Regions from separate parts of the Guptibacillus sedimenti genome, predicted to be linked through region 2. Evidence: a T-box and tRNA genes for the amino acid it is inferred to sense, from the RefSeq annotation. Region 2 holds a T-box; the other holds one or more tRNA genes.
What was found. A T-box is a leader RNA that pairs with one kind of tRNA and senses whether it is charged. The one in region 2 lies ahead of tyrS (tyrosine--tRNA ligase), so its partner is inferred to be a tRNA-Tyr.
Positions count from the first base shown of each region.

Region 1 (4,192 bases), on a different contig from region 2:
GTTTTAATAGCATCGCAATTGTAACTGGGCCCACGCCGCCCGGAACAGGTGTAATATAGGACGCTTTCTTAGCAGCCGCTTCATATTCCACATCCCCAACGTTTCCTTTGTTATATCCAGCATCCAGCACAACAGCTCCGTCTTTAACCCAGTCACCTTTAATAAATTCCGGCTTACCCACTGCAGCAATGACGATATCTGCTTGCTGCACATGCGAAGCAAGGTTAGTAGTTCTAGAATGACAAGTTGTTACTGTTGCATTCTGATTTAATAAAAGCGCAGATACTGGTTTTCCTAAAATTGGGCTGCGGCCGATTACAACAGCGTGCTTTCCTTCAGCTTGAATATCATAGTCTTCCATGATTTTCATGATTGCTGCAGGAGTGCAAGATGGATAAGTTCCAAATCCAAGAGCTGTTTGGCCATAGCCAGCACTCGTTACACCATCAACATCTTTCTCGATCGCAATGGTTTCAAAAGCAAGACGTTCATCAATTTGAGATGGAACGGGGTGTTGAAGCAATATACCATGCACAGAAGCATCCCGGTTTAACTCTTCAATTGTCTGTACGAGCGTTTCAGTTGTTGTGTCTTCGGAGAGGTGAATTTTTTTAGAGGTAATTCCTACCCGCTCACACGCATTGCCTTTCATTCTTACATAGGTCTCAGAAGATGGATCATCTCCAACAAGTATAGTCACAAGGCTTGGAGTCACATCCTTTTCTTTAAGAGATGCAACTCTTGTCTTTAACTCTTCTTTTATGCGATTAGCAACTGCTTTACCGTCTAAAATTTTTGTTTCGTTTGTCATATAAACTCCTCCTGAAAATTGGTAAAGAATGAGTTGTCTCATTTCTTCGCCCAGACGACCGGCATAGTCCGTCACAGCTCCCCTATGGTTATTTCCACAATTGTCGTCAGTTACTGCAACGAATGATTTCTACGGATATAGTAGCATAAAACAGAAACAAACGAAAGAAAAATGGGACAACAAACCACTAAAAGTGAACAAATTAATTAAATTACAATTAATCGTTCGGATATAATCTCCTCATCCTCCTTTAAAACAAGATGAATTCCTTTCGATTATCCTTGTCCATTCAGTACCAAATATATCTTTAAATTAGATGCTCTACTCGTTTATTGCAAATGACCTCTATGCTCACTTACTCGTGTGTATAAGAACAAAAAAACCCTTGAATAGAAATTCTATTCAAGGGTTTTTGGTATGCGCCTTAGAGGATTCGAACCTCTGACCCACAGCTTAGAAGGCTGTTGCTCTATCCTACTGAGCTAAAGGCGCATGATATGGAGAAGATTTCTCATCTAATCATTAGTATATCATGATTTAAATTATGATGGAAAGTTCATTCTGGTATTCTTCTCTAAAATATGTAATGGAGCGGGTGATGGGGATCGAACCCACGACATCAGCTTGGAAGGCTGAGGTTTTACCACTAAACTACACCCGCAAATGGCTGGGCTAGCTGGATTCGAACCGGCGCATGACGGAATCAAAATCCGTTGCCTTACCGCTTGGCTATAGCCCAATCATGGTGGAGGGGGACGGATTCGAACCGCCGAACCCTGAGGGAGCGGATTTACAGTCCGCCGCGTTTAGCCACTTCGCTACCCCTCCATGATGAAATTGAAATATGGTAGCGGCGGAGGGGATCGAACCCCCGACCTCACGGGTATGAACCGTACGCTCTAGCCAGCTGAGCTACACCGCCACTTACATTATGTATGGTGCGCCCGAGAGAAGTCGAATCCCTAACCTTCTGATCCGTAGTCAGACGCTCTATCCAATTGAGCTACGGGCGCAAAAAATATATGGTGCGGGTGAAGGGACTTGAACCCCCACGTCGTAAGACACTAGATCCTAAGTCTAGCGCGTCTGCCAATTCCGCCACACCCGCATGTGCTGTGCATCAGCGACGTTTAATAATATACCATTAGATCATTTAAAAAGTCAATCGTTATCCTAAAAAAACAAAGAAAGTTTTTTGCACAAAGAGTGAAAGCGTTGACAGGTCCTTATCCCTTTCATACGATTAGTGGTAGAAAAGGAGCTGTTTCTTATGAGTTTAACACAGTCCATTGAAAATGCTAAAAAATTCGACGAGAAAGATCCACTTGCGAAGTTCCGACGTGAATTTTATTTGAATCCGAACAGGATATATATGGATGGAAATTCTCTTGGTCTTCTTTCAAAAAAAGCTGAATCCTCTCTTCTTCAATCACTAGAAGACTGGAAACACCATGGAATAGACGGCTGGACTGATGGTCAACAACCCTGGTTTTATATGGCTGAGAACCTTGGTGGAATGACTTCTACCTTAATTGGCGCCCATTCTTCTGAAACCATGACAACCGGATCTATAACAACTAACCTTCATCAGATGCTTGCTACATTTTTTAAACCTTCTGGTAAAAAGACGAAAATTCTTGCTGATTCTCTAACATTTCCATCGGATATTTATGCGATTCAAAGTCAATTAGAACTTCACGGGTTATCACCAGATACACACCTTATTCAAGTTACAAGTCAAGATGGTAGAACGCTATTGGAAGATGACATTATTGAGGCGATTGATGAGACAGTTGCCCTAATTCTTCTTCCTTCTGTTCTGTATCGAAGTGGTCAATTACTCGATATTGAAAAGTTAACGAAAGCGGCTCATGATAAAGGAGCGATCATCGGATTTGATTTGGCTCACTCAATAGGAGCCATTCCACATAAACTTCATGAATGGAAGGTGGATTTCGCCGTTTGGTGTACATACAAATACTTAAATAGTGGACCTGGTGGAGTTGGCGGCCTTTTCGTTCATAAGGATCACCTGGGAAGACGCCCTGGACTTGCGGGTTGGTTCAGTTCAAAAAAGGACGTGCAATTTGATATGAGTCATACGCTTACTCATGCAGAAACCGCAGGCGCTTATCAAATTGGAACACCTCATATTTTTAGCATGGCCCCATTAATCGGGTCATTAGAATTGATGAATGATGCAGGAATTGAATCGATACGAGCAAAATCGCTTTCCCTAACCAGATTTTTAATGGAACTTGTTCAAGAGAACTTAATAGAAGATGGCTTTGTGATTACGAACCCATCAGAAGATGATCGGCGCGGTGGACACGTTTGTTTGGAGCATGATGATGCCGCACGTATATGTAAAGCGTTAAAACAACAAGGCGTCATTCCAGATTTCCGTTCTCCAAACGTGATTAGGCTCGCACCGATTGCCCTTTATTCTTCTTATGTAGACGTCTATCACGTTGTAGAGATTCTTAAAACCATCATGCGTGAAAAGACGTATCAACAATTTTCTAACAAACGAAATGTTATCGCTTAAGGTTGTATATTTCCAAACCTCCCCATTCATACTAAACATGATTAAAATGAAGGAGGGAAACTGGATGAGTCAACTTAATGAACTTGAACTTCAAAACTTACGTCATATGATTGGCGGCCACGAAACACTTGCAAACAAACTTGATTCCTACGCGGAGTCGTGTACCTGCCCACAGCTTAAGCAAATGCTACAAAAAGATGCTCAAGATGCACGTCATACACAACAACAACTAATGGGCTTTCTAAGCTAAGGAGGGATCTTATGAACGAAAAAGATATGGTAAACGACTATTTATCAGTGTTAAACAGTAGCTTAAGTAATTACGGAAGCGTGATTTCTCAAGCTGATAATCAGCAACTCCGGCAGGCTCTTCAACAGATCCGTAATACAGATGAACAGAGACAGTATAGCCTTTATCAGTACGCAAAGCAGAAAGGGTACTATCAACCTGCAGCGCCAGCTCAGGTTAATGAAATACAACAAGTTAAGAACCAACTGAGTGGTGCGCAACAGCAACAAAACAATCAGCCACCTCAAATGCATTAAACGGGAGCCGGTGAAAACCGGCTCTATGTCTTTGTACTCATTTTTTCATAATTTTACAAATAGCGTTTCGCTCTCCCACTATATGGATAATTAAACTAGTACTACATATAAGGAGTGTTGGCAATGGACGCTATTTTAAATGCAATAACCGAATTTTCCGCATTCATCTGGGGTTACCCAATGATGATCTTACTTTTAGGAGGCGGCTTGTTTCTAACAATACGGTTAGGATTCTTTCAAATCCTGTTTTTTCCCCACGCCTTAAAACATACGATCGGTAAAGTATT
Region 1 is NZ_JAQQWV010000003.1:88,519-92,710, reverse strand. It holds gene PQ578_RS14975 (bifunctional 5,10-methylenetetrahydrofolate dehydrogenase/5,10-methenyltetrahydrofolate cyclohydrolase) at 1-811, opposite strand, end outside; ZMP/ZTP riboswitch at 853-935, opposite strand; tRNA gene PQ578_RS14970 (tRNA-Arg) at 1,230-1,303, opposite strand; tRNA gene PQ578_RS14965 (tRNA-Gly) at 1,399-1,472, opposite strand; tRNA gene PQ578_RS14960 (tRNA-Gln) at 1,476-1,550, opposite strand; tRNA gene PQ578_RS14955 (tRNA-Tyr) at 1,555-1,639, opposite strand; tRNA gene PQ578_RS14950 (tRNA-Met) at 1,657-1,733, opposite strand; tRNA gene PQ578_RS14945 (tRNA-Arg) at 1,748-1,824, opposite strand; tRNA gene PQ578_RS14940 (tRNA-Leu) at 1,835-1,919, opposite strand; gene kynU (kynureninase) at 2,082-3,359, shown strand; gene PQ578_RS14930 (hypothetical protein) at 3,424-3,609, shown strand; gene PQ578_RS14925 (spore coat protein) at 3,621-3,905, shown strand; gene PQ578_RS14920 (alanine/glycine:cation symporter family protein) at 4,029-4,192, shown strand, end outside.
Region 1: it has a tRNA-Tyr gene. The T-box ahead of tyrS (tyrosine--tRNA ligase) is inferred to sense a tRNA for this amino acid. The anticodon was not compared.

Region 2 (4,192 bases):
CAAGAAGGGAAAGTGCTTTGTCTTTTCTATGATAATCCTGATGCAGGTGCGATATATAAACGGATTGGATTTCAGGATATTGAAAAATGGATGATGATCCGTTTTGAAACTGAAACATCTATGACGTGAAGAAAACGATCCCTCTCTATACGGATCGTTTTCTTCACGTCTGGAATTAATTCAATTTCTATTCAACTACTTTATTCCTTTTGACAAGTTTGGAGTTATACGATTTTGTCATGAGCTAGTCACATGTCAATCTAATATCCACTTGAGATCACCGCCTAACTTTCTTACTATTAAAGTGTTGATCGAGTTTACAAGATTCGATTTTTGGTCATACTGTACACTTAGAAAATCGTTTAGTGGATAATGGAAGGAAGGAAGAATGAAATGAAAAAATTAGGGTCGTTAGTTTCTATTCTTAGCATGGCGATTGTTCTCGCGGCATGCGGACAGGATAATGCAAATGAATCTGATAATAATTCAACAGCTGAAGAGACGCAAGTTGAGACGCTTGAAGTTGCACTTGATACTCCTGAAAAAGTAGAAAAAGGTGAAAAGGTTACATTCTCTGTCACGGTTACACAAGGAGAAGAAAAGGTAGACGATGCAGATGAAGTGATGTTCGAAGTATGGAAAGAGGGCGCTAAAGAAGAGAGTGAAATGATCGAAGCTTCTCATGATGGCGATGGCGTGTATTCGGCTGAACAGCAACTTGATGAAGCCGGAAAATATTTTGTTCAATCTCATGTAACTGCTCGAGATCTACATACGATGCCGAAAAATGAGATCATGGTAGGTTCTGAAGAAGAAGCCGCTTCTGAAAGTCATGAACACGAGCATGAACATGAAAGCGCCGTATCCATTCATCTCATGAAGCCTGAAGAAATGAAAGCCAATGAAGAGGTTATGTTAATGGCACACCTGCAAAAAGACGATGCCGCTTTAACAGGTGCTGACGTTCGTTATGAAATTTCGAAAGTGGAGGAAGAAAAAGCTGAGTGGATTGACGCTGAAGAAATGAAAGACGGCGAATACGAAGCCACAACTTCGTTTAAAGAAGCTGGTGATTACACAGTTACCATTCATGTCGAGAATGACGAAGGACTTCATGAACATACAGAAGAAAACCTAACAATCACAGAATAACGCAAAGGCTCTCCCTTTAACTTGAAAGGGAGAGCCTTTTATTAGTTTAATTTGATCTTCTTAAATTTTCGTTTCCCTACTTGAACGACGAGTCCATCTTTTACTGTCACTTCTTCGTTAACATTCGTGACTTTCGTCTCATTCAGTTTTATGCCGCCATTTTTCACCATTCGTCTCGCTTCACTCGTTGAGGATAACATGTCGAGCGAAACGAGTAGATTCGGCACTGAGATTGAGCGCTCACCTTCCCATATCACTTCCTCAATATCGGTTGGAAGCTGCTTTTGCTGAAACACTTGCTGAAATTGCGCTTCCGCACTTTGAGAAGCTGTTTCTCCATGAAACATGCGAACTATGGTTTTGGCGAGATTCATTTTAGCCGTTCTAGGATGAATCTCATTTTGTTCAATTTCCTGTCGAACCGATAGCTTTTCATCAAGAGATAAGTCCGTAATGAGTTCCGTATACTTTATAACTAGCTCATCCGGAATGGACATCGCTTTTCCATACATTTCGGATGGCTTCTCAGTTATTCCGATGTAGTTCCCTTTTGATTTAGACATTTTCTCAATTCCATCTAACCCTTCAAGCAGCGGCATCATTAACACAACTTGCTTCTCTTTCCCAAACTGTTCCTGAAGGTGACGCCCCATGAGAACGTTGAAATATTGATCGTTTCCACCAAGTTCAATATCACTTTCCAAATGAACAGAGTCATAGCCCTGCATGAGTGGGTAAAAGAATTCATGAAGAGAAACAGGTTTATTCGCCTTCATTCGATTTTCAAAGTCGTCACGTTCAAGTAGACGAGCAACTGTAATTTTTCCGGCGAGTTCAATTACATCTTCAAATTTTAATTCAGAAAGCCACTTTGAATTATAGTGAAGCTCTACCTTGCTTTGATCCAGAACTTTTCCAAACTGCTCAAGGTAAGTCTTTGCATTTCTTTCTACTTCTTCGTCAGTAAGCTGCACTCTTGCCGTAGACTTTCCTGTCGGATCACCAATTTTTCCGGTGAAATCTCCAATAATCAGTTGGATAATGTGACCATTTTCTTGAAACTGTCTTAATTTATTTAACACAACGGTGTGTCCAATATGAACATCGGGCGCTGAAGGATCAAGACCCAATTTAACTTTAAGCGGCTTATTTTTTAGAAGTGAAGTAGCGATTTTCTCCTTAAGCTCCTCTCCAGGAATGACTTGACTCGTTCCATGGGTATAGACCGCATATTGCCTTTCCATTTCCTTTCTTTGTTCTGCTGATAACTGATCCATGCTCCTGTTCATTCCTGTCGACCTCCTAATAAGTAAAATTTGATAATATAAAAAGCCACGCCCCTATAATAAATAGGGACGTGGCTTAACACGCGATACCACCCTGATTGAAGAAATAAATTCTTCCGGCTCGATTTGGATAACGGTTCTCCCGTTCCTGACTAGTAGGATCACTCCGTTCGTCAAGAAAGCTCTGAGGGGTAATTCACGGCTATGCTGTACCAGTTCACACCACCCACTGGTTCTCTGCCACTACTGATCATAACGCGCTACTGCTTCCTCTTCACAGCTTTTGATTATTCCGATACATGAATTTCTCATTACTTTATCTTTTTTTACTTTGGTTGTCAATTGATCTTTCATACTTCGATCTGCAAGTTATAAAAAGCAGCCTGCGAAAAAGACAGACTGCGTGTCTATTACTTATGATTCAGTTCCTTCAAAACGACTGTTGAAAGAATCTCAATAAATTCATCCTGGGCATTCGGCATTTCCGGTCGATAATAGTTTGCGCCAATTACATCGGTCACAACTTTACATTCGTAGTCATTATCGAACAAGACTTCTAGATGATCCGCGACAAAACCAACTGGCGCATAAACGAACGAAGTAAAACCTTGCTTTTCGTGAAGATCTCTCGTTAAATCCTGTACGTCAGGACCAATCCATGGATCAGGGGTGTTTCCTTCACTTTGCCAACCGATTGCCACGTTTTTAACGCCAGATTCTTCAACGATGAGGTCGGCTGTTTCTTTCAATTGATCAGGGTAAGGGTCTCCATTTGCGATGATTTTCTCAGGTAAGCTATGGGCAGAAACAATTAGTACTGCTTTTTCACGCTCTTGGTCAGACATGTCGTCAAAGATAGCTTTAATTCGCTTTGCCCAATAGGTGATAAACTTCGGCTCATCATACCAGCTTTCTACTGAATGAATAACCGGGCCTCCGATTTTCTCCGCTTCTTGTTTAGCTCGTCCATTGTATGATTTGATGCTAAATGTGGAGAAATGAGGAGCGAGGACGATGCTAACCGCTTCTTCAATTCCATCATTGTGCATCTCTTGAACAGCATCTTCAACAAAAGGTTCAATATGCTTTAATCCGATATATAGCTTGAATTCAATTTCGTCTTGAACCTTATTAAGATGAGCTTCTAGCCCTTTCGCCTGGTCTTCTGTTATTTTCGCAAGTGGCGAAATACCACCAATGGCTTTGTAACGATCTTGGAGGTCTTTTAATTGTTCATCAGACGGCTTACGACCACGTCGTATATGTGTGTAATACCTTTCAATGTCCTCTTCTTTATACGGCGTTCCATACGCCATTACGAGTAATCCCATTGTTTTTTTAGCCATGAATGTGTTCCCCTCTCGTCCAATAATTAATTAAACAAACTATCTTTTTGTAATTATTATCATCTAGCTATCAGTATACCTTTTTTTCTCCCCTGAATCAAAGGAAACCGAACTTAAATTCGCAACGTTCTGTGTCATACTCATTGAACCAAATCTTTATGTAGATTGCCACTTCCGATGCGCTTCCTTCACTAGTATAGCGGACATCTTGCGTTCTGTCTTTCTCTTCTTCTACTTCAATCTCAAGCCTGCCCACCAACGATTGTTTTCATACTGCTGTGAAGTAGCGCGGTAGTGAAGCGGGGGTCAGAAGCGGGGGTCAGGTACGTACCTGACCCCCTACCGCCACTCATAAGAAAAAGCTGCGCACATTCGCGCAGCTCTTGTCCTTATTTCTCCATAGCACCA
Region 2 is NZ_JAQQWV010000006.1:59,956-64,147, reverse strand. It holds gene PQ578_RS19310 (GNAT family N-acetyltransferase) at 1-129, shown strand, start outside; gene PQ578_RS19305 (FixH family protein) at 394-1,152, shown strand; gene tyrS (tyrosine--tRNA ligase) at 1,194-2,441, opposite strand; T-box leader at 2,501-2,725, opposite strand; gene hemH (ferrochelatase) at 2,849-3,784, opposite strand; gene PQ578_RS19290 (hypothetical protein) at 4,174-4,192, opposite strand, start outside.